DNA from 3 places in the Xenorhabdus sp. PB62.4 genome. Region 3 is predicted to be linked to each of the others. Evidence: predicted binding sites of a transcription regulator. Region 3 holds the regulator's gene; each other region holds the start of a gene.

Region 1 (11,060 bases), on a different contig from region 3:
AAATTTCCTCTACCGATGGCAGCAACGGCACATCAAATGTTTTTAGCTGCCAGCAATGAGGGGCTAGGACAGTGGGATGACAGTGCAGTGATTAAAACATTCAAAGGAATAACATTACCGTAGGGAAAATGATGGTCATCAAATTGGGAGTAATTGCGGATGATTTCACTGGAGCAACGGATATTGCCAGCTTTATGGTACAAAATGGGTGGCGGATCGTACAGTTGTTAGGGGTTCCAGATGAAAATACATTCGTACCATATGATGTAGATGCTATCGTAATTAGTCTGAAAACTCGCTCTTGCTCTGTTGATGAAGCGGTTAAACAATCATTGGAATCTTGTCGGTGGCTCTGGAACAAAGCTGGCTGTCGACAATTATTTTTCAAATACTGTTCTACTTTCGATTCTACATCTGAAGGAAACATCGGTCCCGTCATAGATGCTTTAATGGATGAACTGCAAGTTGATATCAGTCTGATTTGCCCAGCTCTCCCAATTAATGGACGGACTGTAGTACACGGGCATTTGTTTGTTAATGGACAATTATTGAATGAAAGTGGAATGGAGCATCATCCTGTTACACCAATGAGAGATGCTAATTTGTTGCGGTTGATAGAACAGCAATCAAAAGGTAGATCGGGATTGATTAATCTTGATTGTGTCCGTCAAGGAAAATTGGCTATTCGTCGTCACTTGGAGCTATTGCGCCAAGGTGGTATTCGCTATGCAGTTATTGATGCCATGATGATGGAGGATTTGTTGCTTATTGCTCAAGCTACATCAGACATGATTTTTGTAACTGGTGGTTCAGGTTTAGGGGCAGCACTTGCCAGCTATCATTCAGGGCAAAATCTGGCAGCTTCTATAATCGGGTATACCCTGCCAGCTAAAGGTAGAAAGTCAGTTATTCTTTCTGGCAGTTGTTCTACCACGACAAACCGTCAGGTTCTTGAATATAAAAAAACAGCTCCTGCTATGGCATTGAATGTGGAGGAGTGTATCAACAATTCCAACTATTCCAGTTTGTTGGCAGATTGGGTCATGCAACAACCAACGGATGGCTTAGCACCAATTTTATATGCTACACAATTTCCTGAAATGTTAGGTTTGATTCAGCAGCAATATGGAGCTACAGAAACCAGTAATGCGATTGAACAGGTTTTTGCTGAAGTTGTTATGAAATTGAGGAATCAGGGGTTCAATACTTTTATTGTTGCTGGCGGAGAAACTTCCGCTCAAGTTGTACGGAGTTTGGGAATTAAGCAAGTAAGTATCGGGATTCCTATTTCACCAGGGGTTCCTTGGGTACATGACTTACATACAGATTGTTGGTTAGCGTTGAAATCAGGCAATTTTGGTGGGAAGGATTTCTTTCTGGATGCACAAAAGGTTTTTCATGGATAGGAAAGGGATTAGTGTAATATTAGCGGAATGAATATTTGTCTGTAATTATGCCTTTCTCACTAAGGGTGGCGAAATTAATTAATATTTAATGTAGAAAAGCTTCAATATATTACCTCAGAGCAATAATTATTAAGAACCAGTTATGACTAGATTCGCCGCAAATTTGAGCACGATGTTCAATGAGGTTCCATTTATTGAGCGTTTTTTATTGGCAGCAAACGCTGGCTTCAAAGGTATTGAATACTTATTTCCTTATGAAGAATCAGCTACGGAACTCGCAGCCTTATTGAAAAAATATCAACTTACACAAGTGCTATTTAATATGCCGGCAGGAGAATGGAGTTCAGGCGATAGAGGAATAGCTTGTTTACCAGGTCGTGAAAAAGCTTTTGCAGAAGGAGTAGATAAGGCTCTGGAATATGCTTTGGCATTAGATTGTAAACAAATTCACGCAATGGCTGGAAAATGGGATGAAAAATTTACGCAAGATCAGCAAAGTGTATGCTATATCACTAATATTCAGTATGCTGCGGATGTGATGGCTGAATATGGCATCAATATTTTAATTGAACCGATCAATACCCGAGATATGCCAAGTTATTTTTTGACAACACAAAATCAAGCTGAAGCACTGTTAAAGGTTATAGATCGTAAAAATGTATTTATCCAACTGGATCTTTATCATTGCCAAATTATGGAAGGGAATTTACTACGGACTATAGAGCGGTTATGGGGAAAATTCAGCCATATTCAAATTGCCTCAGTGCCGGAACGGCACGAACCAGATAGAGGTGAGGTCAATTATTTCTGGTTATTTAGACAATTGGATGAAATGGGATATCAAGGGTGGATTGGATGTGAATATTATCCGGTAGGACATACAGAAGAAGGGCTTGGATGGTTGAGAAAAGCCAAATAATATTCGTGCGGTAATGTAGTAGGAGAGCTAATGAGCCCCCCAGAGCGCAGAAATTTTATTTACCGTCACTTACATGAACATCGGACGGTTTCTATTAGTGAATTAGTTGAGTTATTGAACGTTTCTCATATGACTGTGAGACGAGATATTCGCATCTTGGAAGATGAAGGGAAAGTTATTAGTATCACAGGAGGTGTTCAGCTAAACGACGCCTTGCGACAAGAATTACCCTGGAATGAAAAAGCGCTCATTAATCATCGTTACAAGCGAGCGCTTGGTAAATATGCTGCCTCATTGGTAAAGGATGGACAGGTGGTGTATTTGGATGCTGGAACGACAACGTTCGAAATTGCTCAGATATTAGCAGAACGTTTCAATTTGACAATTGTTACGAATGATTTTTCGATTACTCATTATTTGATGAATAAACCTCAACTTAACTTGTTCCACACAGGAGGGCAGGTAGATAAACGCAATTATTCCTGCGTCGGAAATACTGCCGCTATGGTATTGCGTACCTTGAATGTGGATATTGCATTTATCAGTACTAGTTCATGGGATCTTGAGCATGGGATCTCGACTCCCCATGAGGAGAAAGTTTTTGTAAAACAGATGTTGTTGGAAATTGCGCGTAGAAAAATATTAATTTCTGATAGTAGCAAATACGGTAAATACGGCATGTTCCGGGTCTGTCCATTGTCAGATCTGAATGACATAGTATGTGATGGGCAGTTACCTATGTCAGAACAGAAACAATTACGCGAAACAGGTCTGAAACTGCATATTGTCGAATTATAAGTATCTATAGGAAGTCAGTATTACTTATAAAATAACCCCAAGGAATTATATGGGAAGAAATGATAGTTATAATTATTAATGCTGCATATTTTATGGAATGTTAATTATATTTTACGTTGCTTAAAAATATTTGCAGATTTAATTTCAAACAATTGGTGCTAGTTGATCTTCAGAGCCTAATTTTTCTGGTTTATGGCTGTTTATTCAATGATGAAATTCAGGAAATTATCGCCAACAACTCACATGAAAATGGAACTTGATAATGACATTTTATATTCCAATTATTGGATTAGGGGTAGCAGTATTCACACTGATTTTTCTGGTGTTGCGCACCCGCGTTCATGTACTGCTTGCTATGCTGATCGCTGCGGTAATTGCTGGGATAACTGGTGGTTTCACTATAAGCAATGTTATTGAAGTGATTACCAAAGGATTTGGTTCGACATTGGGCAGTATTGGTATTGTGATTGGGTTGGGAATCATGATGGGGCGGATATTGGAAGTGTCCGGTGCAACTGAACAAATCGCTTATAGCTTAATTAAATGGCTGGGAAAAAAACGCGAAGAATGGGCTCTAGCAGTTACCGGTTATATTGTCAGTATTCCCATATTTGTGAATTCAGCCTTTGTGATCCTTTATCCGTTGGCGAAGGCATTAGCAAAGGAAGGCAAACGGAATGTATTGGCGATGGGGGTTGCATTAGCAGGAGGGCTGGTAGTAACCCATCATATTGTTCCACCAACGCCGGGCCCGCTTGGTGTGGCTGGGATATTCGGAGTAAGTGTAGGTACAATGATGCTGGCAGGTGCAATATTGGCTGTTCCATGTGTTATTGGTATTACCTTTTATGCAAAGTGGTTGGAAACTAAATATTCTGATTATCAGGTAATTGATATACAAGAAGATTCAGTAAATTTGCAACAAACTCATCGGAATTATATGGAGGAAAAATCTAATAAGCCTCTACCGAGCTTATTTTTTTCCCTTTTACCTATCGTTGTGCCAATAGTTCTGATTCTTATCAATGTGGTTAATGGATTGTTATTGAAAATTGATGTGTTTGTTGGGAAGGAAAACCATTTCTATTTTCAATCTTTTGATTTTCTTGGTTCACCTATTATCGCTCTGGCAATCAGCGTATTGCTGGCAATTTATACTTTAATGCCAAAAGTCAGCAAACAGGAAGTGATCGAACATTTGGAAACAGGATTACAAGCAGTAGGAGGGATCTTGTTAGTAACAGGAGCTGGGGGAGCGTTGGGAGCTGTATTAAACGAAAGTGCTACGGGAACGATACTAGCACAGTATATTGCCAGCTTGCCAATAGCACCGGTATTGATTCCGTTTATCATTTCGACGCTAGTGCGTTTAATTCAAGGTTCTGGAACAGTGGCAATGATTACTTCAGCCTCTATTTCAGCACCTATTCTCAATCAGATACCAGATATCAATATGTTGGTGGCTGCTCAGGCTGCGACAGTAGGTACACTGTTTTTCGGTTACTTCAATGACAGTTTGTTCTGGATGGTTAACCGAATGATGGGCATTAAAGATGCAAAACAACAGATGATAGTCTGGTCAATCCCTACCACAATTGCATGGGGGATTGGGCTGTGTGGTGTACTGCTTCTTAATCTTGTCATGTAACATATTAAAATGGCGCTCTATAACGGGCGCTTTTCTGTTTTCAGGGTTTGTGATTGTTCTTCGAATATTGTTTCCATTCCAGCTTTATACTCAAAACATTATCTCCTCTATTATTTGTGATTTGAATCACAAATGTATGTATGTGTTTCTTTTTTACATTCACTAAAGGTGATTTTAATCACTAAAAAATGTCAGAGTATTGACTAAATTTAGGTATCCATATTTTGAGCTATATCCGTTGAGGAGTCTGATATGTCTAATGTATTTCATTTAGGTATCACTAAAAGTGACCTGCAAGGCGCGACTTTAGCGATTGTGCCGGGCGATCCTAATCGTGTTGAGAAAATTGCGCGTTTGATGGGTAACCCAGTGCATCTGGCTTCCCATCGTGAATTTACAACATGGCGCGCAGAAATTGACGGCAAAGCCGTTGTTGTCTGCTCCACGGGTATTGGTGGCCCCTCAACGTCGATTGCTGTAGAAGAGCTGGCGCAATTGGGAGTACGTACTTTCCTGCGTATCGGTACAACCGGAGCTATCCAACCACACATCAATGTTGGGGATGTATTGGTAACAACAGGCGCCGTCCGTTTGGATGGTGCCAGCTTGCACTTTGCACCAATGGAATTCCCGGCGGTTGCTGATTTTGAGTGTACCAACGCATTGTATGAAGCAGCAAAATCATCCGGATCTGTCACTCATGTCGGTGTCACGGCTTCTTCTGATACCTTCTATCCAGGACAAGAGCGTTATGATACTTATTCCGGTCGGGTTGTTCGTCGCTTCCAGGGTTCTATGAAAGAGTGGCAGGAAATGGGCGTAATGAACTTTGAGATGGAATCTGCAACATTGTTGACTATGTGCGCAAGTCAGGGCCTGCGTGCCGGTATGGTGGCTGGTGTTATTGTTAACCGTACCCAACAGGAAATTCCTGATGTGGAGCTGTTGCAGAAAACAGAAAGCAACGCGTTGGGAATTGTTGTTGAGGCTGCTCGTCGTCTGCTGTAACGTTTTTCATCAAGGGCTGGAATATTCTGGCCCTATCATTTATGTGATCTTTTCTTCCTTTCATTCTAAAATCTGATAATGTCATAACGTTTTGCGCTAATAACTATTTCTGTTAGTAGCTATTTTTGTTAATAGTTATTTTTATTAATAGCTATTTTTGACAATAACTGTTGGTATCAATAACTATCAATCGAATACAGCAGTATCAATAATTACTTGTTTCCATAACGTTCTATACCTTATCTCTTTCAAGTGACTATCAGTAACGTAATACCTTGAAAATAAGGTTTATTTTAATCAAAACAAGAGTGACTATGACCACAACATTAATCTCTCATCCTTCAGTACTTCCTTTGAATGGCGGCATTAACTTTCGTGATTTAGGCAATAAAACGCTAAATAATGGCGCTAAGATCAAGTCAGGTTTGCTATTTCGTTCCGGATCGCTGGATAAGCTGACAGAAAATGATCAGGCTTTTTTAGTGGATCAAAACCTTTTTCAGATCATCGATTATCGTGATAGTAGCGAAATCAGGGATAAACCAGATCAGATATGGCATGGCGCCCATTATCACCATGCACCGGCCAATCCGCTTTCAAAGGAAGTGGACGCTAATCTGGAGAAGATAGATAAAGAAATACTGGAACAATTCGATGCAAAAGAGTTTATGTCACGTCTATATGAATTGCTGCCTATCAATAATCCGGCTTATAAGAAATTAGCTACATTATTGCTGCAACCAGAAAAAGGTGGGATTGTGCAACATTGCGCGGTTGGCAAAGACAGAACAGGAGTGGGTTCTGCTCTGGTTTTGCTGGCGTTGGGTGCTGATTGGGATACGGTAATGGAAGACTATTTGCTGACCGGTATCACGTTGGCTCCGTACCGGGACTATTTATTGAATGAACATACAAAAGTCATGAGTGAAAATGTAGTGGAAAAATTTGCTTATGTTTATTCTGTCAGGGAAGAGTTTTTACTGACTGCGCTAAATAGTATTAACCAACATTATGGCAGTATGGATATTTGGCTGGAAAAAGATATCGGACTCGATATTGCGGCCCGAGAAAAACTACAAGCTTATTTTCTTGAATAAAAATACCAGGTTAGCTTTGGTTTATTTGTACAGTGCTAACCTATGACATCCCACTGATAATAATACAGGAAAGACTAATGTGAGCCTGCACGAAATTATTGAACTGGTTACGAACTTTGTAAAAGCCCATGAAGCCTGGGCAATTCCCATCATTTTCTGCCTTGCATTTGGTGAATCGCTGGCATTTATCTCCCTATTGTTGCCGGCGACGATCATTTTACTGGGGTTAGGTGCATTGATTGGTGAAAGCGGGTTAAATTTCTGGCCAATATGGATAGCCGCAGCAGCAGGAGCCTTCTTTGGCGATTGGGTTTCTTACTGGTTTGGTTTCCACTATAAAGAAAATGTCGGCAAAATGTGGCCGCTTTCTCGTCATCCTCAAACTCTAGTGCGTGGGCATCGATTTTTTGGGCGCTGGGGAGTCTGGGGCGTTTTTATTGGGCGGTTTTTTGGCCCATTAAGAGCCGTAGTCCCGCTGGTGGCCGGAATTTGTGCTATGCCAAAACGTCATTTTCAGCTTGCTAATTTCGCTTCTGCATTGATCTGGGCATTCGGTATCTTAGCGCCGGGCGCTTTTGGCTTGCGATGGTTGGCCGAGTGGATGGGGTAATGTGGATGAGGTAATTGCGAGCCGCTTTGCAAACTGAAAGAAAGCTATTAAATAATCTGGACATCTATACAGCCTCTATTTAACTTACATTGAGGCCAGTGAGCCAAAGAAGTTAACCAAAACTTAACGACAATGGTGTTAATGAGGGTGTATAGGTGGATATCCAGTGGTTATATATGTTGATTGGCGGCTTAAGTGGATTGCTGGGCGGGGGGATCTTCGTCTGGCTTTCTGTTCATCAGAGAATCCAACAAAAAGAACAGGCGCTACGCGAATTATATAGTCAACTGGCTGTCAGTCATGAAAAGCTAGAACAGTCTCATTATTGGCGTATTGAATGTGATCAATTAAACCAAGAACTGTTGGCTCAACGCGAAGTGAATAGTGTGCAGGAAGCTGAATTGCGAGAACTGAGCACGCGGCTTGAAGAAAGCAGGTTGGCGGCGGAGGAAAAACAACGCCTGTTGATCAATAGTGAACAGCGCCTGAATACCCAATTTGAAAATCTTGCCAATCGTATTTTTGAGCAAAATCGGCTCCGTACTGATGAGTATAATCGCCAAAACCTCAATAATCTCTTAATGCCATTTCGTGAGCAACTTGAAAGTTTTCGCCGCCAGGTTCAGGACAGTTTTGGTCAGGAAGCCCGGGAACGTCATACCTTAACCCATGAGATTCGCAATCTTCAGCAACTGAATGCACAGATGGCAAAAGAGGCGCTCAATCTCACTAATGCGTTGAAAGGAGATAATAAAATGCAGGGAAATTGGGGGGAGATGGTGTTGGCTCAGGTTTTGGAAGCGTCCGGCTTGCGTGAAGGGTATGAATTCGACACACAAGTTAATATTCAATCCGAAAACAGCGGGCGTTTTCAGCCCGATGTGATTGTGCATTTGCCACAGGGAAAAGATGTCGTTATTGATGCCAAGATGTCGCTGGTTGCTTATGAACGTTATTTCAACAGTAATGATGAACAACAGCAGATACAGGCATTACAGGAGCATATCAACTCCATAAAAGGACATATTCGCGGCCTGAGCCGAAAAGATTATCAGCAATTGCCCGGTTTGCGCTCTCTGGATTATGTTCTGATGTTTATCCCTGTGGAACCGGCTTATCTGGTGGCACTTAATCAGGCTCCTGAATTACTGGATGAAGCGTTGAAACACAATATCATGCTGGTTAGTCCATCCACATTACTGGTTGCTGTTCGTACTATCAATAACCTTTGGCGTTATGAATATCAGAGTCAGAATGCCCGTCTGATTGCGGATAAAGCTGCCAGAATGTATGACAAAATGCGTTTGTTTGTGGATGATATGCAAGGGTTAGGGCAAAGCTTAGATAAAGCACAGGCGAGTTACCATTCTGCGATGAAAAAACTGGTTGAGGGGCGAGGTAATCTGATTAGTCAGGCTGAAGGCTTTCGAGACTTAGGTGTGGATGTGAAGCGTCCTATTGATTCACACTTGATTGATAAATCCTTACAATCGTTACAAATTAACGAGTGAAGTCTGGATAGGGTTTTATCGGAAAGGCTGGTACACTTGCTATAAATTTTTCGAATAAAAAGCGGACAAATAACATGGCAAATCAATCGAAAGAAACCACTGATTTTGGTTTCCGTACTGTAGCCAAAGAAGAAAAAAAAGACATGGTGGCAGAGGTATTCCACTCGGTAGCGGCAAAATATGATTTGATGAATGATTTGATGTCATTTGGTATTCATCGAATCTGGAAGCGTTTCACTATTGAAGCAAGTGGCGTCCGACGCGGCCATAAAGTGCTTGATCTCGCTGGTGGAACAGGTGATTTGACAGCAAAATTTTCCCGCATTGTGGGTGAAAAAGGTCAGGTTGTTCTGGCAGATATCAACGACTCAATGTTGAAAGTCGGGCGTGAAAAATTGCGTGATATCGGTATTGTCGGCAATGTCAGTTATGTTCAGGCTAATGCTGAAGAACTGCCTTTCCCAGATAATTATTTTGACTGTATTACGATTTCTTTCGGCCTGCGTAATGTGACGGATAAAGAAAAAGCCTTACGTTCCATGTGCCGGGTACTTAAGCCGGGCGGTCGTTTATTGGTGCTGGAATTCTCCAAACCTGTACTGGCACCACTGAGCAAAGTTTATGATGCTTATTCGTTCCATGTTTTACCCCGAATTGGTCAGATGGTTGTTAAAGACGCAGACAGTTACCGTTATCTGACAGAATCCATCCGTATGCACCCTGATCAGGAAACCTTAAAAGGTATGATGGAAGAAGCTGGCTTTGACCAGGTTTCTTATACCAATATGACCGGGGGAGTCGTTGCTCTGCACAAAGGGTTTAAATTCTGAAATGGAAACACCCTCACCAAGCCATAGTGTGAATTCTGCGGTATTGAACTCCCCTGAATTGAGTCCTGCCGCATTGAATTACAGAGTATTATTGTCGGTTCTGACGGCTTTTCTGGAAACAACGTTGAATTATTTGTTGTATCGGGAAACCGTATTGAAGCCAACCCGTTTGAGGTTGGTAGGCAAGACACTGTCCATCAAACTGAAGGAAATTGAAACACCACTGGTATTGATATTCAGTGAAAAGCAATTGGATGTTTTAAGTCAGTGGTCGGAACCTGCGGATTGCTCAATGAAAACGACGATACCCGCATTACTCAAGTTACGGGATCGCCAGTGCCTTTCGGCGTTGATTAACAGTGGCGAGATCGTCATTGAAGGGGATATGCAGATCATTCAGCAATGGTCAGCTTTGTTGGACATGTCAGAGTGGGACCCTGCCCATTATCTTTCTCCTTATGTCGGTGATATTGTTGCAGAAGGCATTAGCCAGATAGTGAAAAAAGGCGTTAAATTTGCCAGTAATACCCTCGAAAGGAAAAAAACGTATTTCATCGAATCATTGACTGAAGAATGGAAAATGACCCCTAGCGCACTGGAGGCCGCCTATTTCAGTGAGGAAGTTGATGCTGTTGCCAATAAAATGGCTCAAATAGAGAAACGGTTGGCTGCGCTGGAGGGGAAATATGACGCCCAGTGAAATCAAACGGCTTTATTTCATTATTCGAGTCTTTCTTTCCTATGGACTGGATGAACTGATCCCTAATATTCGTCTGACTTGGCCACTGCGTTTCGGACGTTATTTCCTGTTTTGGATAACCAATCGACATAAAGACAAATCGCTTGGTGAGCGTTTGCGTTTGGCACTGCAAGAGCTTGGGCCTGTATGGATCAAATTGGGGCAAATGCTTTCTACCCGCCGCGATCTGTTTCCGCCTGCAATCGCAGATCAGCTTTCGATGCTGCAAGATAGGGTGGTTTCTTTTGATGGCGCTGTGGCGAGAAAATCAATTGAAACCGCATTAGAGGGGCCTTTGGAAACGTGGTTTGAGAATTTTGATCCACAGCCACTGGCTTCAGCGTCTATTGCTCAGGTACATACCGCTCGGCTGAAAGAGAATGGTAAAGACGTCGTCCTGAAAGTGATTCGCCCGGATATTCTGCCTGTCATCAAAGCGGATGTGCGATTGATGTATCGTTTGGCTAATCTGGTACCCCTTTTGCCGGATGGGC
Region 2 (11,060 bases), on a different contig from region 3:
AACGCTTTTGCAGCACCTGCAAGATAACCACAAAAAAGCGCATTTGCGTTGGTAGTAACAGTTACTCCGATAATTAATGAAAGTATACAAGCAGCTAGTTTTCTATTCATGATTTAATTCCTCAGTAAGAATATAAGTATTTACATGATAAAGATTTGTACTAATGCTAAAAGTAATCTACCTTTCACAATTGAGTGACACATTGTTTATATTTAACAACAGCTTATATTTAACAACATGCCACAACAATAACGCATTGATCTCTTGCACTGTATCTTCAAGTTGAGATTTGTTGAGTATATGATATGTTTCGGTTCACTGAGATGTTAGCTAATAATCAATATTGATAAGCTTATGCAACTTAAATAGTTGTGATGTCGCATTGTTCATTTGTTATTTTCGATGTTATATATTTAATTTTACCTTGGCTACAGGTTTATTTATCCTATTTATATTCCATTGAAAATAACAATAATGATCCTTAACGATCCTTGTAATCATTTAAATTTATTAATTTTATTATAAAGAGAATGGGTTGTTTTATTTATTAAGGTGTCGGTGTGATTACATCATAAATTCCATAAGCTTATACTCTAACCATCGGAGGGCGGGATATTTCGGTACCACACTGTACAGTAAGGTGGGTATGTGTATTGTTAGCGACTAAAAAGGAAGAAGGCATGAACAAAAATAAAAGCCGTCGTGAATTTTTAAGCCAGAGCGGCAAAATAGTCACTACTTGTGCGTTGTTGGGCGCAGCCAGCCCTGTCGCGTATGCTGTTCAGTCAGTTACAGCAGACTGTGAGATGGACAATTCCATGCAGCCAACTGATAAGCATTACTATTTAGATAATGTTTTGCTGGAATCGGGGTTTGCATTTGAGGGACAAACGGTAGTCGGTACCCTGACTGAGCTGAAAACTCTGGAAATCAATAATGGTAAAATTGTTGCGTTGCACGGAAACAAACAGGACTTGGACAGCCCATTACCACGTTACGATGCGGGTGGTAAATTGATACTCCCCGCAATGCGGGATATGCACATTCATCTGGATAAAACTTATTATGGTGGTTCGTGGCGCGCCCTTAACCGGCCGGCTGGCACCACAATTCAGGACATGATCAAACTTGAGCAGAAAATATTACCGGAACTGCAACCATACACTCAGGAGCGTGCGGAAAAACTGATTGACCTTATCCAGTCGAAAGGCTCCACCATCGCCCGCAGTCACTGCAATATTGAACCAACTTCAGGACTGAAAAATCTCGAAAACCTGCAAAAAGTACTGGCACGTCGTCAAGCTGGTTTTAGTTGTGAGATTGTGGCTTTTCCGCAGCATGGTCTTCTGCTTTCTGAATCAGAATCGTTGATGCGTGAAGCGATGCAGGCGGGGGCACACTATGTGGGCGGTCTTGATCCCACTAGCGTTGACGGCATGATGGAAAAGTCCCTTGATACGATGTTCCAGATTGCGCTGGACTATGGCAAAGGTGTGGATATTCATCTGCACGAAACCGATCTGGCAGGTGTAGCGGCGATTAATTACATGATAGAAACCGTTGAAAAAACACCGCAGTTAAAAGGCAAACTGACCATCAGCCACGCCTTTGCACTGGAGACGCTGAACGAACAACAAGTGGATGAAATAGCTGCCCGCATGGCAGCGCAGCAGATAACTATTGCGTCTACTGTGCCTATCGGTACGCTGCATATGCCGCTCAAACAGTTACGCGACAAAGGCGTATTCGTGATGACCGGCACCGATAGCGTAATTGATCATTGGTCACCATATGGTTTGGGTGACATGCTGGAAAAAGCCAACCTGTATGCACAGCTTTATATTCATCCGAACGAGCAGGCGCTGTCTCGTGCTCTGGGGATTGCCACTGGCGATGTTCTGCCGCTCAATGATAAAGGCGAGCGCGTATGGCCTAACGTGCAGGATGATGCCAGCTTTGTACTGGTGGATGCCTCCTGTTCTGCTGAGGCAGTAGCACGTATTTCGCCGCGAACCGCGACATTCCATAAGGGAAAAATGGCGTGGGGGAATGTGAGGAAAGTGATATAAAAGGCTTTTCATATTAATGTCATTGTCGGGTAACATACTAGAAATTTAATATGTTACCCGAATAATACTCAGAACCTATCCCGTCACTTTCTTAATATGACAAAACCTATGATGTATTTTTTTAAGAAGAATGATTAATTAATTGATTAATTCAATCGCATTCAGATCGTTATTATCGGTTAAATTCTTCCCATTAAAGAATCGTATAAGAAGATCGGCCAACACATCCGGGCGTTCTACCATGACAAGATGATCTGATTTTTTGATGGTGGTGAATATTGAGTTTGGAAAAATAGACGCGCAAAGTTTTACATATTCAGGCGGTGTCATGATGTCATACTCGCCAGTAGCAAATAAAATTGGTTTGTTAAAGTTTTCGGCTTTCTCGTATTTCTTTTGGTTCAAGAGACGTATTTGGAGATGTTCATATTGCTCTCCCTGATGCCGTGTTGATTCCTGTAACGTTTTTTTCAGAAGCTTATATGTCGTATCTCTTCCTAATATATTAATACCTGGATCGAGACAGAGGATACTTGAAATTATCTTCTCTATAGATTCTTCGTATTTCCCTTCGCTGAGTAATCGTAAGGCTGTATTGAGCCTATCTTGAATGTGAGGTGGCTGAGTTAATGCAGTACCGATTAATACGGATTTATTAATTCTATCGGGCCATTGATATGAAAATGCCAGAGCAGTAGCACCACCGTAAGAAATACCAATCAGATTTATTGTTTGCAAGGAAAGAACATCTAAAATATGTCGTGCGCATTGAGCAAGAAATTCAAAGCTTTCCTTTTTGGGAAGATTCTCGGGAATATCATCCGCAGATCCTATTCCCGGTAAATCAACAAATATGAGCGGGCCGTCATCTTTGAGAAGATATTCAAGGTGTGGCAAGGAATACATATCTTGAAAACCGCCCGCGATAACGAGCTTTGGTATTGTTGTTGCTGCACTGATATCACCAATGATACGAAAAGCATATTTTACGCCACGCCATTCAATTTCTCTTCTGTCTTGGGGGGGAAGGCGATGAGTTGAATCAATAAAAGCGGCGAGGGATTCAACATTTCTGAATCTAAGAACATCACTCCAATCTATTTTCTTTCCTAAATTTTGCTCAATAAAAATTTGTATTTCGACCAGAGAGATGGAATCTGCTCCGAGACTGAAAAAATCATCTTTGATATTTACTGACTCTACATGTAGTACTTCTTGACATATTTTCAGTACCTCATTTTCAGTGTCATTGAGTTTTCGGTTTTGTGGTGATGTTGTGATCATATCTTCCTCTTATTCCTGCTTAGTTATTTTTTAATAATCTTAGTTAGAGTTTTATGAAAACAGGTAGTTTTTGGTGAATAAATGGCAAGAAGGTGGACATTAGATCATTTCTAAAACAAAAAATAACATATAGAAATTATTATTTAATAATATCAATATGATGATTAGAGGATGATTGAACTTTGAGGAGGTTTGTGAGGTGGTATTTCCTGATGTTACAAAACGGCTTTTACTACACAGTGAAGTTTACTGTATGGCTGGAAATATCTATCTGATATAGAAAAGAAGCGACTAAACCGCTTTTTAGATAAACTGCTTAATAAATACTTAGTAAAACAAACCGCCACTGCATATTCTTTACGTAGAAATGAATACACAAATGGCGGTTTTCAAATTCAGATTATTCTGTTCAGGCTCTAGGCCATCTAAAACAAATCAGACGTTAAACAAGAAGTTCATCACATCGCCATCTTTAACGATGTAATCTTTCCCTTCTGCACGCATTTTACCGGCTTCTTTCGCGCCTTGTTCGCCTTTGTAAGTAATGAAATCTTCAAACGCGATCGTTTGGGCACGGATAAAGCCTTTTTCGAAATCGGTGTGGATTTTACCCGCCGCCTGTGGAGCTGTCGCGCCGACTGGAATAGTCCAGGCACGAACTTCTTTTACGCCAGCAGTAAAATAAGTTTGCAGATTCAGCAGTTGATAGCCCGCACGAATAACACGGTTCAACCCCGGTTCTTCCAGACCCAGTTCAGCCATGAATTCTTCACGGTCGGCGTCTTCCAGTTCTGCGATATCCGCTTCAATGGCAGCACAAACAGGAACAACCGCCGAACCTTCAGCTTCCGCAATAGCACGGACGGTATCAAGGTATGGGTTATTTTCAAAACCATCTTCATTGACGTTGGCAATGTACATGGTTGGTTTCAGAGTCAGGAAGCTCAGATAACGAATAGCGGCTTTTTCTTCCACGCTTAAGTCTAAAGAGCGCAGCATGCCAGCTTGTTCAAGGTGAGGAAGACATTTTTCCAAAACTTCCAGCTCTGCTTTGGCATCTTTATCGCCACCTTTGGCTTTCTTCTGTACACGTTGGATAGCGCGTTCGCAAGTATCCAGATCTGACAGCGCCAGCTCAGTATTGATAACGTCAATATCAGCAGCAGGATCAACCTGACCAGCAACGTGAATGATGTTGTCGTTTTCAAAACAGCGTACAACATGGCCGATAGCTTCTGTTTCACGGATGTTGGTCAGGAATTGGTTACCCAGACCTTCGCCTTTTGAAGCACCTTTTACCAGGCCAGCAATATCCACGAATTCCATCGTGGTTGGCAGTATACGCTGTGGTTTGACGATCTCAGCCAGTCGGTCGAGACGTGGGTCTGGCATCGGCACAACACCTGTGTTTGGCTCGATAGTGCAGAACGGGAAGTTTGCTGCTTCGATACCTGCTTTGGTCAGCGCATTGAATAATGTAGATTTCCCAACGTTAGGCAGGCCAACGATACCGCATTTGAATCCCATAAATTTATCACCTTAGATCACTTATAAACCAACGAGCATATGCCTGTCGGTGAGTTATACAAAATTGGCGCCATTATACACGCAATAGTCGGCTGCGCCACGCACTCTCAGCTAGGCGCTGGCTTTAAAGGCATGCAGACGGTTAATCGCTTTGGGCATGCCATCTTTGATGAGGATATCGGTGCAGCGCAATGCTTCATCAATCGCATCGTCAATCAGCTTTTGCTCGCTGGCAGGCGGTTTACCAAGTACGAAACCCACAACTTTGTTTTTGTCCCCCGGATGGCCGATACCAACACGCAGGCGATGAAAGTTAGGGTTATTGCCGAACTTGTTTTGGATATCTTTCAAACCATTATGACCGCCATTGCTGCCACCCAATTTCATTTTTGCTACACCGGGAGGGAGATCCAACTCATCATGGGCCACCAGAATTTCATCTGGTTGAATGCGGTAGAAACCGGCAAGGGCAAGGACAGATTTGCCACTGAGGTTCATGAAAGTCGTGGGCACCAGCAGGCGGATATCTTGTCCGTTGATGTTGATGCGGGCTGTATAGCCAAAAAATTTACTCTCTTCTTTCAGAGACTGGTTATGGCGTTGTGCTAACAAATCGACAAACCATGCTCCGGCATTATGTCTGGTCTGTGCATATTCAGCACCGGGATTTGCCAGGCCAACGATTAATTTTATGTTACTCACAGTTTAGCTTCGCTTATTGGCAATAAAACAAAAAGAGGGTTAGTTTACCCATCTCAAGGCTTGAGTACAAAATTCATTAATAGTGTTCTTAATAAATATTATTTCAATGAAATGTAAAAGGTTAGGTCTAAATTTGTATGGCTTGTGATCAAGGCCGCAATAACCTTTTAATCTACAAGGCTATAATTAATACAAAAGAAGATATCTACTTTCGTGCTTTTGAGTTCGTTGTTTTTACGCATTGGCGTTCACAAAAAGTATTGGAGGTTGGTTATGAGGCGTAAAAAGGCTTTTGTTTTTGGTAATATTCTCATGGGACTGGGAATGTCGGCAATGTTAATCAGTTTGACTTATGTATTGTTCAGTCATATTTTCAGTTTCGGGCAATCTGAATTACTGTCAGGCATTGCATTAATGGGATTATTTGTTGGCGCATTTATTTGGTTGGCAGGTGCTAATATTGGCGGTCGGGAACAGGTTACCGACAAATATTGGTGGCTGAAGAATTATGATGGGCGTTATCGTCGTAAAAAGTACAGACATCCGTGATTGTTTCAAATGTTGAAATCTAATGAGTTTGGATAAGGCGGAACTTTGTTACCGCCTTATCCTGTCTGTGGAATTTTCTTTCGCATTTTCTCTGGGCTTATTCTGTAATTCACATCTTAGAAGCTCATATTAAAACCGAGACTGAAATCATAGTTATGATTCGATGAGCTATTGTTTTTTTCATGTGATACGGCTGCGAATGCACGAAAGTTATTAGTCAGGTTGGCATTAACCCCGATTGTGTATTGAAAACGGTCTCTATCTTGTTGTTCTCCCCGTTGAACGAAAGTTCTTTTAGCTGAATTGATCGCGCTGCGGAGTGCATAGCGTTCATTGTCGAATTGGTGCTTGAACAGGATAGAAGCGTAAGGATTGAAACGACCTAATTGCGTATCAACCCGCCAGCCAATAGAGCCAACTTTAGATGTGTAGTGCTGACTTCCAAAATGCATAGAGGTACTGTTGTTATCAGATTCACGATAGCCATCAATACTGCCTTTATCCCAACTATATTGGATGATTGGGCTGGTGGTCAGATAATCAGTGACAGGGATATTCCAGCCTGCTGTGATCCGCCAACCCCATTGCTTGCCGATGGTTGAGCCTGATTCCCTGCGTATGGCCCGACCAAGTTGGATAGAACGTGACAGGTTATCGAAATGGGTGCGCGAATAATGGGCATCGCCGCTTAACCAACCGTTGTTGTTGTAGTTCCATAGTGTATAAGCTGTTACGACATGACCTGTAGCCGCATAATTGAAATCCGGGGTTAAATCTTGTTCATCACGATAATGTGAAAGGGTTGCTCCTAACAGTAGATTATCTGTTAGTTGGTAATCGCCGCCTAAGATGAGCGTGGTATTGTTATTGCCTGTATAACCACCGAATACACCAACTTTACCTTGGGCGTTATGGCTATTGCGAAGTTGTTGCAGATGCCCGTCAAGTGAGTTTAAGGCGTTTGTAACGGGGATACGGTTGGTATAATTCAGCCTCATCACTTGTAGCGGAGCGTTATAGATTGACATAATGTACTGACCGACGACATGGTGCACATAAGGTGTCGGGTGGAAACTATCAGAAAACAAGTATGACTGGCTTTTATCAAACTCAGGGTCAGAAGAAGAACAAAACATGGCCAATTTGCCTTGTGGGCAAGCATAACCAAGGGTATTGTCAATGCCATAAATAGTTGGGTTTTCAATTACTTCTCGTAAGAGGAGATTGGTATCAGCAAGGAGGATATTGCCATTACCAAGCTGATCTTCCTCTTTCTGATTGTACTCAGCAGACAATTGGGAAGCAATTTTGCTGTTTTGATCATAGGCCTCAATCAGTTGTTGATAGATTTCTTGAGCTTTTTTGGGATCTTGGGGAGATGCACCTTCAGCAATCTTTTTAAAAACACCCTCAATAACTTGACGCCGGACAGCGCCATTCGGTGTAGGGTATTTATTGAGGGCCTGGTGAGTTTGTTTCAGAATCTGGGAAATTTTTTCATCAGGGATTTTGCTTTTTTTCAAGGCTCCCTGTAGTACTGCCTCCATAATTTTGGGGCTTGTACCAATATCAGGAACATTCGGTACAATAATCAAATCAGCTCCGGCCTTAGTGAGTTGATTGATCTGTGACGCTGCGGAGGCGGAACTATTATTGATAATTTTTTGTGCCGTTTTTTTATCACCTTTTGCTGCAAATTCCAAAGCCTCTGCGATATTATTTCCCCCTACCCAATGTACATATAGAGCATCAGAACTTGCTCGCCCAGAGTGTGTTTTCAAATAATTATCGACCTGCTTTTTTGTCGTATTCTTCAAAAGCTTACATAATCCTGTTAATGCGCCATTGGCAGTTGCACAACCTTGTGCGTAATTAGTTCCGCCATCTTTAGATGGGGTTAGTTTTTTTCCGGTGAGTTTACGTGTTATATATTCATCATAAAGTTCTGAATTTTCTCCATCCGTTGTAAATCTTCCTACATTACCGCCATCACTTAGACTATCGCCAAAAACATAAACATTGTCATAAGCATGGGCATGTGTAATGAAATTAAATAAAAATGCAGTCGTGGTCGATATTAAAAAAAATGTTTTTTTCATCCTCGTTCTCCAGAAAGAATGGTTCACTATTTATTATCTTTGGTTGAGGTCTGATTGATTTTTTGATTTTCAGGCAGGTTCGATGCTACTTCTATCTACCTATATGAAGAGTCAACATGATGTTGGTATGTTTATATGGAAACTAAACGAAGAGAAAATAAAAACGCAAGACAGTGATATTACCGCCTTGCGTTTCTTATTGAATTGTCTGTGTCTGTTTTTCGATGATTCGATTACATCGTTTTATCTATACAGAATTAGAAACTCGCGTTGATGCCTAAGCTAAAGTTATAGTTAGGATCTTGAGCATTGCCGTCATTACGGGTCACAGAAGCAAAACCACGCAGTTTACTGGTCAGGTTTGCATTCACGCCGACAGTATATTGACGCCAATTGGTGCTTTGTTTACTACTTTCCGTTACAAAAGAAGACTTGGTGGAATCAGTATTCATACCGCTGCGTAGCTTATATTTAGTGTCACCAAATTGGTGGTTAAACTGAATTGAAGCGTAAGGGTTGAAACGGCCCAGATTAGTATCCACTCGCCAACCCAGTGTACCAACTTTGGAAGTATAGCTCTGATCACTAAAGTTCATAGAACTGCTATTGTTGCCGGATTCACGATAACCGTCGATATCACCTTTGTCCCAGGCATACTGGATAATGGGGCTGGTGGTCAGATAGTTGGTGACAGGAATGTCCCATCCGGCAGTAATGCGCGCTCCCCACTGTTTACCTGTGGTTGAGCCGGTTTCTCTGCGTGTGGCTTTACCAAGCTGAATGGCACGGGTCAGGCTGTCATAATTGGTACGTGAATAATGGACATCGCCACTGAGCCAGCCGTTGTCATAATAGTTCCACAGCGCATAAGCGGTAAAAATATGGCCGCGGCCTTCATAAGTGAAGTTAGAAACTGGAGAGCGTTCTTCTTTATAGTTAGAATACATGGCACCCAACCGCAAGTTATCGATTAACTGATAATCGCTACCTAGCGTAAAGGTTTTATCCCGGGTGCCAGTGAAGCTACCAAAGACACCAATTTTACCTTGAGGATTGCCGCCACTACGCAGTTGTTGCAGGTGACCATCAAGGGAAGAGAGGGCACTTTTAACGGAGGCACGGTTGACTTGAGTCAGGGTCATTACCTGTGATGGCGCTTGAATGCTGGAAGTAATGAGCTGGCCTTCTATTTCTTGTGCCAACTCGCTTGGATGTTTGTTGTCTGCAAATACAAACTGTCTGTCTTTAGTAAATTCTGCTTCACCAGAATTACATTCACTCGCGGATTCACCTTGTGGGCAGGCATAACCTAACGTATTTTGAAAGCCATAAATCAGAGGATCGGCAATGACTTCACGTAACAGACCATTAATATCAATGCGCATAATATTAGCATTAGTTTGACTGAGCTGTTCCTTTATCTGTTTGTTTATCTGTTCGTTATAGATGTCTGTGAGAATTTTAGCCATTTTTTTGGCTGCTTCGTAACCTTCTGTAAGCTCTTTTTCAACTTCTTTGGCGGATGCTCCAGGAATAAGTCCTTCAGCTTTCAGACCCAGCTCATGAAAAACTTTTTTCAGAGCAATATCGCGAGCTGCACTATTGGGGATTTCGTGCTTGTTAATTTCTGTATGGACTTCTTTTAAAACTCCTTGTATGAGAGAATTTATCTTCTTCTGAGGAATGCTTTTATTTTTTAATTCCTTGTTGATCCCACTCGTTATAACTTGTTCAAGTAACTCTGGTGTTGTGCCAACATCAGGAACAGTGGGAACAATCATTAATCCGTTACCTGCACCTGCATTTACAAGTTGTTTAATCTGATCAACAGTAGCTTTTGCACTGGTTCCAACATTCTCTTCAGCTTTTTTGAGGTCCTTATATTTTAAAGCAGCCGTTATAGCAGCATCAAGATCATTCCCACCTACCCAGTGAATATAAATACCGTTAGGATCCGCTTTATTATTATGCTTATTCAGATAAGCATCTACCTGCTGTTGTGTACTTAGTTTGTCTTTATTATATTCCCCTATAGAAGTAGCACCGCCTTGGGCATAATTAGTTCCCCCTTTGTCTGAGTTAGTTAGGTTAGTCCTTGTAATGTGTTTAGCGATATACTCAGCATATATCTGTTTTTGATCTGTCGTATATCTTCCTATATTCCCACCATCACTCAAACTATCACCAAAAACATAAACCTGGTTATAAGCATGGGCAGTAGAAACGGCATTGATTGAAAGCGCTAACAGTGCAGGTGTAAATAAAAATGCCTTTTTCATTGGCACTCTCCTTAAAAAGTAGTTTTTTTTATTGATCAGCATATCGCTTTTGAATGAAAAACATTCGGCGCCTTTTCTTTGATGAAACAGGAGATGCTGATGTATTGGATATTCAAAATAAATTTAAGTCAGACAGCTAACTGATTGATAATGACTGTCTTAAGGTTAAGTATGGTTCCCTGTTAACGATATTCCATATTGATTCGAATTTTTTATACACAATGTGATGCGAATACATTCAGCTTTTAAATATTTCCCTGAACATGGCCTATTGGATTCAACAAGAAAAAATCCATCACTGCTTAGTTTTCAATACTGATATCTGATCACATTAACAATATTTATTTTTTTTAGTTTGGGAATAATATTTTTTCGGTGATATTAGCAAGTAAAAAATCGCTTTCATCAACCGCTCCACAGGTTAGCAGTAACTTTTCAGCGACACCAGTGTTGTTAGAAGCTTTGGCAACTGGACGTACCAGATAATTGATTATATTTGCAGAGGATGATTCTTTTTATTGTTGATAAATTCCGCAATAAAATGTTTTGAA
Region 3 (11,060 bases):
GTACCATCAGGCGGTAACGGCGACAGGGCGTCTTTCTTCCCGTGATCCAAACCTGCAAAACATTCCTGTGCGTAATGATGAAGGTCGACGCATCCGCCAGGCATTTATTGCGCCAGAAGGTTACCGCATTATGGCGGCGGACTATTCACAGATCGAGTTGCGGATTATGGCGCATTTGTCACAAGACAAAGGCTTGCTGAAGGCGTTTGCACAAGGTAAGGATATCCACAGTGCGACCGCTGCGGAGGTGTTTGGCGTGCCGTTGGAGCAGGTGACCAGCGAGCAACGTCGCAGTGCGAAGGCGATTAACTTTGGTTTGATCTATGGCATGAGTGCGTTTGGTTTATCCCGCCAGTTAGGTATTCCACGTGGCGAAGCACAACGTTATATGGATCTCTATTTTGAACGCTATCCGGGTGTGCTGTCTTATATGGAGCGCACGCGTCAGCAAGCCGCTGAACGTGGGTTTGTTGAAACACTGGAAGGGCGTCGATTGTACCTGCCAGATATTAAATCGCGTAATGCCATGCGCCGTAAAGCGTCAGAGCGTGAAGCCATCAATGCGCCTATGCAGGGTACAGCAGCGGATATCATCAAATTGGCGATGATTGCCGTGGATAATTGGATTGTCAGCGAGCAGCCAAATGTACGGATGATCATGCAGGTTCACGATGAACTGGTGTTTGAAGTGCATGAGTCTGAACTGGAGGCAGCGGAGGAAGCAATCAGAAAGTTGATGGAACAAAGTATGCAGCTTGGTGTTCCATTAAAAGTGGATGTCGGGATTGGTGATAATTGGGATCAGGCGCACTAATCACTCAGATTTTCAATTTATTGATTTTTTAAGAACCGCAAAGATGCGGTTCTTTTTTATTTATGGCTTTAGCCAGTTTAAGATGCGTTAGCGTCTTAAACATAAAACCACCCGCTATCCCCCCAAAAATAAGTGTTTCAAATTTTATGGGGTACTTAAAAGGCAAAAGTTCACTGATGATATTTGATAAGCACGCGAACTTAAAATATAAGTTTGGCAATAGAAAGTTTTGGGCGGAAGGATACTATGCCAGTACGGTAGGGTTGAATGAAGCCACAATCCGCAAATATATCAGAGAGCAAGAGAAGTCGGACTTAATGCAGGACAAATTAAGTACACGAGAGTCTGAAGACCCCTTCAAGGGGTAAGCCAAAGCAGCAAAGACACTTAGCTTGAACGCAGAGAAAGCAGCGTCATTTAGGCGCAGTCGGTAATATGCCCTTATAGGGCTAGAGCAAACCACCCGCTATGCGGGTGGTTATGATTGAGTGATTTTTATGAAAGCACCGTTGATTTTATAAACAAGGAATACCCGGATCACACCGTGAGAAGGCTTGTGACAACAATTTAGGTTAGGTTTGAGATTAGATCTAGATCTCACAATTATGTAATTAAAATACATAAATGATGGCGTTATAACCTGATTTGATTAAATAATAGAAGCTGAATCGAGGCATTTTATGAAAATTAATTACAAAAAAGTCTTTTTTTGATTAGAGGAATAGGGTAAAGTTGTCGGCGTAGGGTACAGAGGTAAGATGTTCTATCTTTCAGACCTTTTACTTCACGTAATCGGATTTAGCTGAATATTAGCTGCCCCAGTCATCTTTTTTGACTGGGGCGTTTTTTTATGTCCGGTTTATACAGGCGAGAATGTGGTGAATGCAGCGGATGTTATTCCGCTTCAATGGCAGGTTGATTGAACCAAAGATCAAGTTTTTGTTCGAGTTTATCGATACCGAACTTTTTCAGAGCAGAGAAGTATTCGACCTGAACATCACCATCCAGAGAAGTCAGTTCCTGACGGACTTTCGCCAGTTGGCTTTTACGGGCACCGGATGCCAGTTTATCGGCCTTAGTCAGCAATACCATGACAGGAACCTGCATCACGACAGCCCATTCGATCATCTGCATATCCAGATCTTTCAGCGGGTGACGGATATCCATCAACACGACCAGCCCTAACAGGCATTCACGTTTCTGGAGATATTCTCCCAAGGCTTTCTGCCACTTGCGCTTCATTTCTTCTGGCACTTCAGCGTAACCATAGCCCGGCAAATCCACCAGACGGATACCGTCTTCCACTTCGAATAAGTTGATCAACTGAGTACGGCCGGGGGTTTTACTCGTGCGCGCAAGGCTTTTCTGGCGGGTCAGTGCATTCAGGGCACTGGATTTACCCGCATTTGACCTACCGGCAAACGCGACCTCAATGCCCACATCTTGAGGCAGGTGGCGAATGTCAGGTGCACTCGTGACAAAGTGGGTCATGTGATAGTTGTAGCTTTTGATGGTCAAAATGGTCATCTCCCTGAGGAATACACGAAAATAGCGCGGTGATTATACCGAGAGCTGCTGCTTGTGGACAGGCGTAACTTTATTTTGACATTTTTACCGCTATTATTCTGATAATGAACAGCGCAGATAATCAGCAAAAAGCGTGTGTAAATTGCCCTGTGCTGCAACATGCAAAACAAGCTGAATAGCTGGAACGCAGGGCACGCCATGTTGGGTTGATAATACATACAGGCCATCGGTTAATGCTCTGCGTGGCAATAGCCCAACCCCTAGCCCGTGTTCTACTGCATTCCTTATGTTTTCAAATGAGGAACTGACATATGCAAAGAAATACGGTTTATTTATATGCTCCAATGTTTTTATAGCATATTTGCGAATAACGCAGCCCTCGGGAAAAATAACCAGAGGAATTTCCTGGAGCTCATTGAAATATACAGCTTTTGAAGCAACCCAGTGCAATGAATCAATGAGCAGAATGCTTTTATTATTGGCGTTGGTTGGCTGCCCTGCTATTTCTTTCGTAATGGCCATATCTAGTTGCCGTTTTTCCAATAAAGCAGAAAGTACAGGCGATGACCCTGTGGTGATCTCTATTTTTAATTCGGGTTGTTCAGCCAAACACCAAGAAATCACTTTGTGCAGGTTTGCAATGCTGAAATCGTCAGGTACACCGAGTGCAATTTTGCCTCTTAACTGGAATTTTTTCACTGATTGTAGTGCTTGGGTCATACGAGAAAGAATATCCTTTGCCGCAGGTAAAAGCTGCTTTCCCTCATCCGTTAACCCAATAACATAGCCCTGACGCCGATCGATTAAACGACAGCCAATATCTTCTTCAAGCCGTTTAATGCTGAGACTAAGTGTAGATTGTGTACGCCCCAATTCTTCGCCAGCTTTAGCAAAACCGCCATGTATAGCAACAAACACAAAGGCACGCAGTTGTTCAAGTGTTATACCGCGCCCATCAAAACGATCAGTACGAATATCCAGCTTCATAGAGTTGCTCTTGTTACCATTATTGATAAATTCAATGATAAGAAAAAAATTATTTATTTAACAATACTGCATGATTGTTGCAACATGACCAAAAAGTTAGCCAATATTTATTTTAAATAGCTAGACAAAATCTAATACACCAGGGAATTTCCGAAACGTTATATAAAAATTCATGTGGAATCACCTCAAATGCTTATGATAGTCGCACCAATATTTCTGGTTATATTTATCGGGTATTGTTTTGGGCGCTTGCGTCCTGATAGTGGGCTTTCTGATAAATTAATCAATGATTATGTGCTTTATATCGCACTCCCTGCTCTATTGTTCCTTGCCATTGCCCGTGCAGATATTAGTGAGCTGCAACAATGGGGATTTATAGCGGCAAGTCTTGCTGGTATCGGTGCTGCGTATGTTTTAGGAATGCTGGTGGCAAAAATCATGGGGGTTAGTTTGCCGCAATCGTCGATCTTAAGCATGGGTGCGTGTTACGGCACAACCGGATATATGGGTGTTCCAATCCTGATTTCTGTCTACGGTGAATCCGCTGCACTTCCTGCTGCTATCGCTACGATTTTGCATAATATCCCTGCTATTATGGCAGTCATCATTACTTACGATATTTTTTCTGCACGTCAATCGGGCAGCAAAATATCTATTAGCCAAAGCCTCGTTGGTGCACTAAAGACAACATTGAGCAACCCCCTGACACTTTCAGTTATTGCGGGATTGATCTTCGTTTGCTTTGGTATTCCTGTTCCAAAATTCTTGCAATCATTTGCGGAGTTTTTAGGTAATGCCGCAGGCCCAACGGCATTATTTGCTTTAGGGTTGGGGTTATCCCGGCTTAAAGTCAAAGAGCATATCAACAGCGGTGCGTTAAAATTAGCTGTGCCGATGTTGTGCCTTAAACTAGGCATACAGCCACTGATTACATTTATCTGTGCTTACTATCTATTTGGTATGCAGCAGGCAGATAATATCTGGCTGATTGCCGCGATTGTCATGGCTGCACAGCCTATCGGGGCGGGAGTTTATGTTTTTGCCAATAAATATGGTTTCAAACAGGAAGTTATTTCCCTTTCCATTATCATCTCTCTACTTATTGCACTAGTGACAATACCAACCATTTTGCAATGGCTTCCTGCCTAAACCTGGATGGAAATTTCAGTTCCCATCCCCGCCACTCATTAAGTGAATCAATGTGATTTGATGCCCTTTAGCCCGGAAAACGCCTCAATATAGAGGTTATTCTTAAATTAACTCTCGCGCAAATATGCGAATATAAGAGCCGAATAGATAGATTTTCCCCCTATTTCCCTAAAATACTCGTAAATGTAGGTAAATCTTTGGAACTTAGTGCTATTGGGAATTACACTTAATAAGTTTTGTTGTTATGAATTTTATTGTTGACCTCAAAAATAAAGGAACCATCAATGTTTAAACGTATTTTTGTGTCGCTTATGACTGCATGTGCTATCAGTGCAGTGGCTGTTCCAGCATTGGCTGCCGAAACTCACGTGAAGCTGGTAACATCAGCCGGAGAAATCGAAATTGAGTTGGATAGCAACAAGGCGCCAATGACCACCAAGAATTTTGTTGAGTATGTCAATGAGGGATTTTATAACAACACTATTTTTCATCGTGTTATTCCCGGTTTTATGATTCAGGGTGGGGGCTTCACAAAAGATATGAAGCAAAAAACCACCAGAGCGCCAATTAAGAATGAAGCAGATAATGGTTTGCGTAACCTGCGTGGCACTATCGCCATGGCACGTACCGCAGATAAAGACAGTGCGACCAGCCAGTTTTTCATTAACGTGACTGATAATGCTTTCCTTGACCATGGTCAGCGTGATTTTGGTTATGCCGTCTTTGGTAAAGTCGTAAAAGGTATGGATGTCGTGGATAAAATTTCTCAGGTCAAAACAGAAAATGTTGGGCCTTACCAAAACGTACCTGTGAAACCTATTGTGATTTTGTCAGCCAAGGTTGAGTCTTAATCGTTTTAGCAAGAGATAATTCGGTATTCGGGTGATCATTATTGATTGTTTGAATACCGTTCGTATTCTCTCCCATCTCCTTTCTCCACCGTTGTACACTATAGTAGTATAAGTAACGTAGCTGGTTAGGGATTCTCTGTGCCACTATTTTAAAAATCCTTCTGTGGTATGATGACTCCCCCGTTGCCGTTGATACTGCTTTACCTGATTTTACCGTAATACAGAATGTATAATGCCCCAATGGGGTAGGGCAACTTATAAGACTATAAAATCAGTAGGATATACTCCTATGTTATTAATAATAGATAATTACGATTCTTTTACATTCAATTTATATCAATATTTTTGTGAATTAGGGACAGAGGTTTTAGTTAAGCGTAATGATGAGTTACAGCTTGAAGATATTGAAAAATTAGCACCTACACATTTAGTGATTTCTCCCGGGCCTTGTACGCCAAATGAAGCAGGGATTTCTCTGGAAGCAATTTCACATTTTGCCGGGAAACTGCCTATCTTGGGCGTGTGTTTGGGGCATCAGGCGATAGGTCAGGCTTTTGGTGCCAGCGTTGTCAAAGCCCGTGAAGTGATGCATGGAAAAACTTGCTTGCTCCACCATTGTCAGCAAGGGGTATTTAAGGGATTGGATCATCCACTGACCGTCACACGCTATCACTCGTTGGTTATTGCTGCTGAAACTCTTCCTGCATCATTTGAAGTGACAGCATGGAGTCAGCGCAATGGCGATGTGGATGAAATTATGGGAATACGTCATCGTACTTTGCCACTGGAAGGGGTGCAATTTCACCCGGAAAGTATTCTTAGTGAGCAGGGGCATGAGTTATTGAATAATTTTCTTAAGTATTAGTCAGGTATTATCGGTCATCCCTCACTCGTTTTTTTATTTGCCTCTAATTGATTTTTTATTCATATTTAGTGATTATTATTTCACTTCGGTGTGGCAAATAGAAAAATAAGGTGGGGGAAATGCTAGAAAACACAGCAAATAGCCGGAATACTTATGATCAGGTTATGTTGCCAATTTATGCGCCAGCGGATTTTATTCCTGTCAAAGGGCAAGGTAGCCGGGTCTGGGATCAGCAGGGCAAAGAATATATCGATTTTGCCGGTGGTATCGCTGTTTTGGCTCTGGGGCACTGTCATCCGGCCTTGGTGGCGGCTCTGAAACAGCAAGGTGAAAAATTGTGGCATGTCAGCAATATTTTCACCAATGAACCCGCCTTAACTTTAGCGAAAAAGTTGATTGATGCAACGTTTGCACAGCGAGTATTTTTCGCTAACTCCGGAGCGGAAGCCAACGAAGCAGCATTTAAGCTGGCCCGTCGTTACGCGATTACCCGCCATCATCCCCATAAAACCAAAATTATTGCTTTTCATCATGCGTTTCACGGACGCACGTTTTTCACCGTTTCGGTGGGAGGACAGCCGAAATACGCCGAAGGATTCGGGCCTAAACCGGCCGATATAGTACACGTCCCTTTTAATGATCTGGATGCTGTCAGAGCGGTAATCGATGATGACACCTGTGCTGTTGTTCTGGAGCCGATTCAGGGAGAAGGCGGTGTTACGCCTGCAACGACAGCGTTTCTTCATGGTGTGCGGAAGTTATGTGATAAGCATCAGGCGCTTCTGATTTTTGATGAAGTCCAGAGTGGAATGGGGCGTACAGGCAAGTTGTATGCTTATCAGCATTACGGCGTCCAACCGGATATTCTGACGACGGCAAAAGCATTGGGAGGAGGCTTTCCGATTAGTGCGATGCTAACGACAGATACGATTGCGACGGCGATGGAAACAGGCGCGCATGGAACAACTTATGGAGGAAATCCGTTGGCTTGCTCTATCGGTTGTGCCGCTTTGGATATCATCAACACACCAGAAGTACTGGCGGGAGTGGAAAAACGCCACGATATGATCATTCATGCACTGGAAAAGATAAATCAAAAATATGGCATCTTCCATGAATTCCGTGGAAAAGGGTTGCTTATTGGCGCTGTATTGAAAGTGGAATATCAAGGCAAGGCCAGAGAAATATTGCACCAAGTGGCAGAGCACGGATTGATGCTATTGAGTGCCGGAGACAGTATCTTACGCTTTACGCCATCATTAATTATTGCTGAGGATGAGATAACAGAAGGTATAGCGCGGTTGGATATGGCAATATCGCGATGGTTAAATCAATAAAATAACGGCCGGGAAAAGCAACAAAAAAAGCCAGTGCGGATGTAATAAATTGCACTGGCTGAATTTCAGGGTTGTCGGGAACTAACGTGTTCCATAAACAACAATGGTTTTACCATGTGCGGAGATCAGGTTTTGATCTTCCAGCATCTTAAGAATGCGACCAACTGTTTCACGGGAGCAACCCACAATCTGCCCAATTTCCTGACGGGTAATTTTGATTTGCATACCATCAGGGTGAGTCATGGCATCAGGCTGTTTAGCCAGATTGAGCAGCGTCTGGGCGATACGGCCTGTAACGTCCAAAAAGGCCAGATTACCTACTTTTTCGGAAGTTGTTTGTAGACGACTTGCCATCTGAGCAGATAAACGCATCAGAATGTCAGGATTAACCTGAATTAACTGGCGAAATTTCTTGTAGGAAATTTCAGCCACTTCACAGGCGCTTTTGGCTCGCACCCATGCAGTACGTTCTTGCCCCTCTTCAAATAATCCAAGTTCACCAATGAAATCCCCTTGATTTAAATAAGAGAGGATCATTTCTTTACCTTCTTCATCTTTTATTAGAACAGCAACCGAACCTTTAACAATGTAGTAAAGCGTTTCTGCTTTCTCACCTTGATGAATAAGCGTGCTCTTGGATGGATATTTGTGAATATGGCAGTGTGACAAAAACCATTCAAGAGTAGGGTCTGTTTGTGGCTTGCCGAGAACCATTCGCTTTATCCTCTGTTGTTATTTCTGCCTTTATGATGTGAGAAACAGATGGTTTCTCTTCAGGCTAGCTTTATAAAGTCAATAGCTTAACATATTAACTTGCTGAAAAACTGACAAGCAGGAATTTTATATGGATTATAAGAATACCAAAGTGATGGCATATTGATCTCACCCCATATAACTTGCCAATCTCGCTTGTAACCTTGTTTGTAACACAGGAAAACGTTTCTGTCTTCCCCTGTATCGCTTCAGCATATTAAACTGGTTGCCAGATTACCAGAAATCTGTTTAGAGAGGTTATTTTATTGACAATGTATTTATTAATTCTGGACAGCGTTTCCGTTATGATGAGCTTTATGTAGCTTCACTGTTCTGGCTAAAACTGATTTTTATCAGCCACTTTATTATTGTAAGAACGACTTATTTATTTAAATAAAACAGGCAACATTATTTTTTGTTGCCTGCTTTATTTAAAATAAAAAGCAGTTTATGTCATGAAATTTTTTGGCCTTCCAGTAATTGCTTAACGATTGGCGCCATAATTAACTCCATCGCCAGTCCCATTTTTCCACCCGGAACAACAATGGTATTTATACTGGAAATAAATGAACCCTGAAGCATCGCCAGTAAATATGGAAAATCAATTTGAGTCAGGCCACGGAAACGAATCACGATAAAACTTTCGTCCAGTGACGGAATAGCCTTGGCAGAGAAGGGGTTAGATGTATCAACCGTGGGAACGCGCTGGAAATTTATGTGAGTGCGTGAAAACTGGGGGGTGATATAGCGGATATAGTCATCCATTGAGCGGACAACGGAATCCATAACGGCTTCTCTGGAGTGCCCGCGTTCGCTGGTGTCACGGATGAGTTTCTGTATCCATTCAAGGTTAACGATAGGCACAACACCAATCAGCAGGTCAACATGGCTGGCGACATTGTGTTGTGGCGTGACAACACCGCCATGCAGACCTTCATAAAACAGGATATCTGTATTTGATGGCAGGGGTTCCCACGGTGTGAAAGTGCCTGGTACTTGGTTATAGGGTACGGCTTCATCGTAGGTATGGAGGTATTTTCGACAGCGCCCGCTGCCTGTTTCCCCATAATCAGAAAATGTTTTTTCCAGCATGCTGAAATCATTGGCTTCTGGCCCAAAGTAACTGATATGCCTGCCCTGTTCTCTCGCTTTGCGGATCTCAGCATCCATTTCAGGACGAGTGTAACGATGGAAACTATCCCCTTCAATGGTTGCGGCAGTCGCGCCAATTTGCTGGAAAATCTTGCGAAACGCCACACTGGTGGTCGTTGTTCCGGCTCCACTGGAGCCAGTAATTGCAATGACAGGATGTTTGGCAGACATGAACAGACTCCTTATCAATAAAAATTGAGTTATCTTTATTTTAATCAGACGGTTAGAGTGAATAAAACAAGTCAGGCTTTATGGGCGGAACATCTCTTTGGGCATGATATTGACGGTTTCATGTAACTCAGACCATACCAGCAGAACCTCACCTCGTTCAAGCTGGCGTTTAACATCCTGTACTTTTTGTTCAAGTGTTTTTTCTTGTTCGCCGTAATCTGTGCCTTCCCGCAAGACAAAACTTTCTATCAGGTTAAGTAGTGTTTCAGTTTCCAGTTGTTGCCACGGAATTATCATTGTGAATGTTCCTGATGATGTTGTAATGGTTAGTCATAATGAATTGATTTCATGATTAGTCATCTTGTGTGTGGAATAACATACTGTTATTTTTCTTGAAAGGAAATGTTGACCATTTGGGTGAGGGGAAACTACCCATGACTGTAAGCCTGATCTTATCTCTCAGTACGTTTATGTTTATTTCCGCAGTGACGCCGGGTCCAAACAATATGTTGTTGACATCATCGGGCGCCAATTTCGGTATTCGTCGCTCCATTCCGCTTTGCTTGGGTATTGTTTTGGGGATGCAGACAATTCTGTTGCTGTCCGCTTTTGGTGTCGCTGCGTTGTTACTGATTTATCCTGCCATACATATCGGCCTGAAAGTGCTCGGTAGCCTGTATTTACTCTGGTTAGCCTGGAAAACAGCGACTTCGCATTATAAGCGCTTGGATACCTCAATGCCGTCAATGCCACCTATCAAAATTTATCAGGGGTGGCTGTTGCAGTTCCTGAATCCCAAAACATGGTTGATGGGATTGGGAGCGGTCAGTAGCTACAGTCTGGCAGGAGAACAATATGGCTACTCCATTTTAACCATTAGCATAGTGATGTTATTTTCCAGCATTACCGCAGGTGCAATCTGGCTTATGCTCGGTTCACTGATTGGCCGATTGCTGCAAAGCCGCCACTCGTGGTTTATGTTCAATATTGCAATGGGCATTCTGGCCGCCGCTTGTGTGCCTTTAATATGGTTAAATTAAGGCGGGTTTGGCTGAATCAGTCCAGATCGATATTTTTGCTCCCGAAGAATATCGTCAGCATAAAGCCAGCGATATAAGCGACAATCAGCCCTGCACCATATATTGCCATCCCGGTAAATATACCGCTGTTGGATGTCATTAAGGGCAGGGCGACCAGCCCGGAAGGGCCGAAAACACTATTTAACCCGACAGGCCAGCCCCACCAGGCAATCAGACCGATAAAAAATCCCCCTGCCGCACCACCGAGGCAAGCGGTGACAAAAGGCTTTACGCGGGGGAGGGTGACACCATAGATCAAGGGTTCCCCAATCCCCAGAAAGCCCGGAATGATGGCACCTTTAATTTGAGTGCGAAGTAATGAGCCTTTTTTGGCTTTCACATATAACGCCAGCGCAGAACCTACCTGACCGGCTC

The links. Region 3 encodes CRP, which controls carbon source genes, mostly activating them, when cyclic AMP is high. Its sites were predicted from a motif close to ATGTGANNNNNNTCACAT; they were not measured.
Region 1: the regulator CRP is predicted to act here: its motif matches at 4,886-4,903, upstream of udp (uridine phosphorylase).
Region 2: the regulator CRP is predicted to act here: its motif matches at 5,725-5,742, upstream of pth (aminoacyl-tRNA hydrolase).

What each region holds. Positions count from the first base shown of each region.
Region 1 is NZ_NKHR01000027.1:12,817-23,876, forward strand. It holds gene ltnD (L-threonate dehydrogenase) at 1-123, shown strand, start outside; gene otnK (3-oxo-tetronate kinase) at 132-1,406, shown strand; gene otnI (2-oxo-tetronate isomerase) at 1,549-2,325, shown strand; gene Xenpb_RS16575 (DeoR/GlpR family DNA-binding transcription regulator) at 2,356-3,123, shown strand; gene Xenpb_RS16580 (GntP family permease) at 3,386-4,771, shown strand; gene udp (uridine phosphorylase) at 5,024-5,779, shown strand; gene Xenpb_RS16590 (tyrosine-protein phosphatase) at 6,094-6,876, shown strand; gene Xenpb_RS16595 (DedA family protein) at 6,956-7,486, shown strand; gene rmuC (DNA recombination protein RmuC) at 7,642-8,997, shown strand; gene ubiE (bifunctional demethylmenaquinone methyltransferase/2-methoxy-6-polyprenyl-1,4-benzoquinol methylase UbiE) at 9,072-9,827, shown strand; gene Xenpb_RS16610 (SCP2 domain-containing protein) at 9,829-10,527, shown strand; gene ubiB (ubiquinone biosynthesis regulatory protein kinase UbiB) at 10,514-11,060, shown strand, end outside.
Region 2 is NZ_NKHR01000008.1:118,454-129,513, reverse strand. It holds gene Xenpb_RS09565 (hypothetical protein) at 1-110, opposite strand, end outside; gene Xenpb_RS09560 (amidohydrolase family protein) at 681-2,069, shown strand; gene Xenpb_RS09555 (alpha/beta fold hydrolase) at 2,208-3,353, opposite strand; gene ychF (redox-regulated ATPase YchF) at 3,789-4,880, opposite strand; gene pth (aminoacyl-tRNA hydrolase) at 4,992-5,582, opposite strand; gene ychH (stress-induced protein YchH) at 5,856-6,131, shown strand; gene Xenpb_RS09535 (autotransporter outer membrane beta-barrel domain-containing protein) at 6,248-8,230, opposite strand; gene Xenpb_RS09530 (autotransporter outer membrane beta-barrel domain-containing protein) at 8,488-10,509, opposite strand.
Region 3 is NZ_NKHR01000015.1:20,564-31,623, forward strand. It holds gene polA (DNA polymerase I) at 1-814, shown strand, start outside; partial or broken gene tnpA (IS200/IS605 family transposase) at 928-1,182, shown strand; gene yihA (ribosome biogenesis GTP-binding protein YihA/YsxC) at 1,709-2,332, opposite strand; gene Xenpb_RS12840 (LysR family transcriptional regulator) at 2,435-3,328, opposite strand; gene Xenpb_RS12845 (AEC family transporter) at 3,518-4,477, shown strand; gene ppiA (peptidylprolyl isomerase A) at 4,762-5,328, shown strand; gene Xenpb_RS12855 (aminodeoxychorismate synthase component II) at 5,618-6,193, shown strand; gene Xenpb_RS12860 (aspartate aminotransferase family protein) at 6,313-7,530, shown strand; gene crp (cAMP-activated global transcriptional regulator CRP) at 7,612-8,244, opposite strand; gene Xenpb_RS12870 (phosphoribulokinase) at 8,737-9,606, opposite strand; gene Xenpb_RS12875 (YheU family protein) at 9,685-9,903, opposite strand; gene Xenpb_RS12880 (LysE family translocator) at 10,041-10,646, shown strand; gene murP (PTS N-acetylmuramic acid transporter subunit IIBC) at 10,663-11,060, opposite strand, start outside.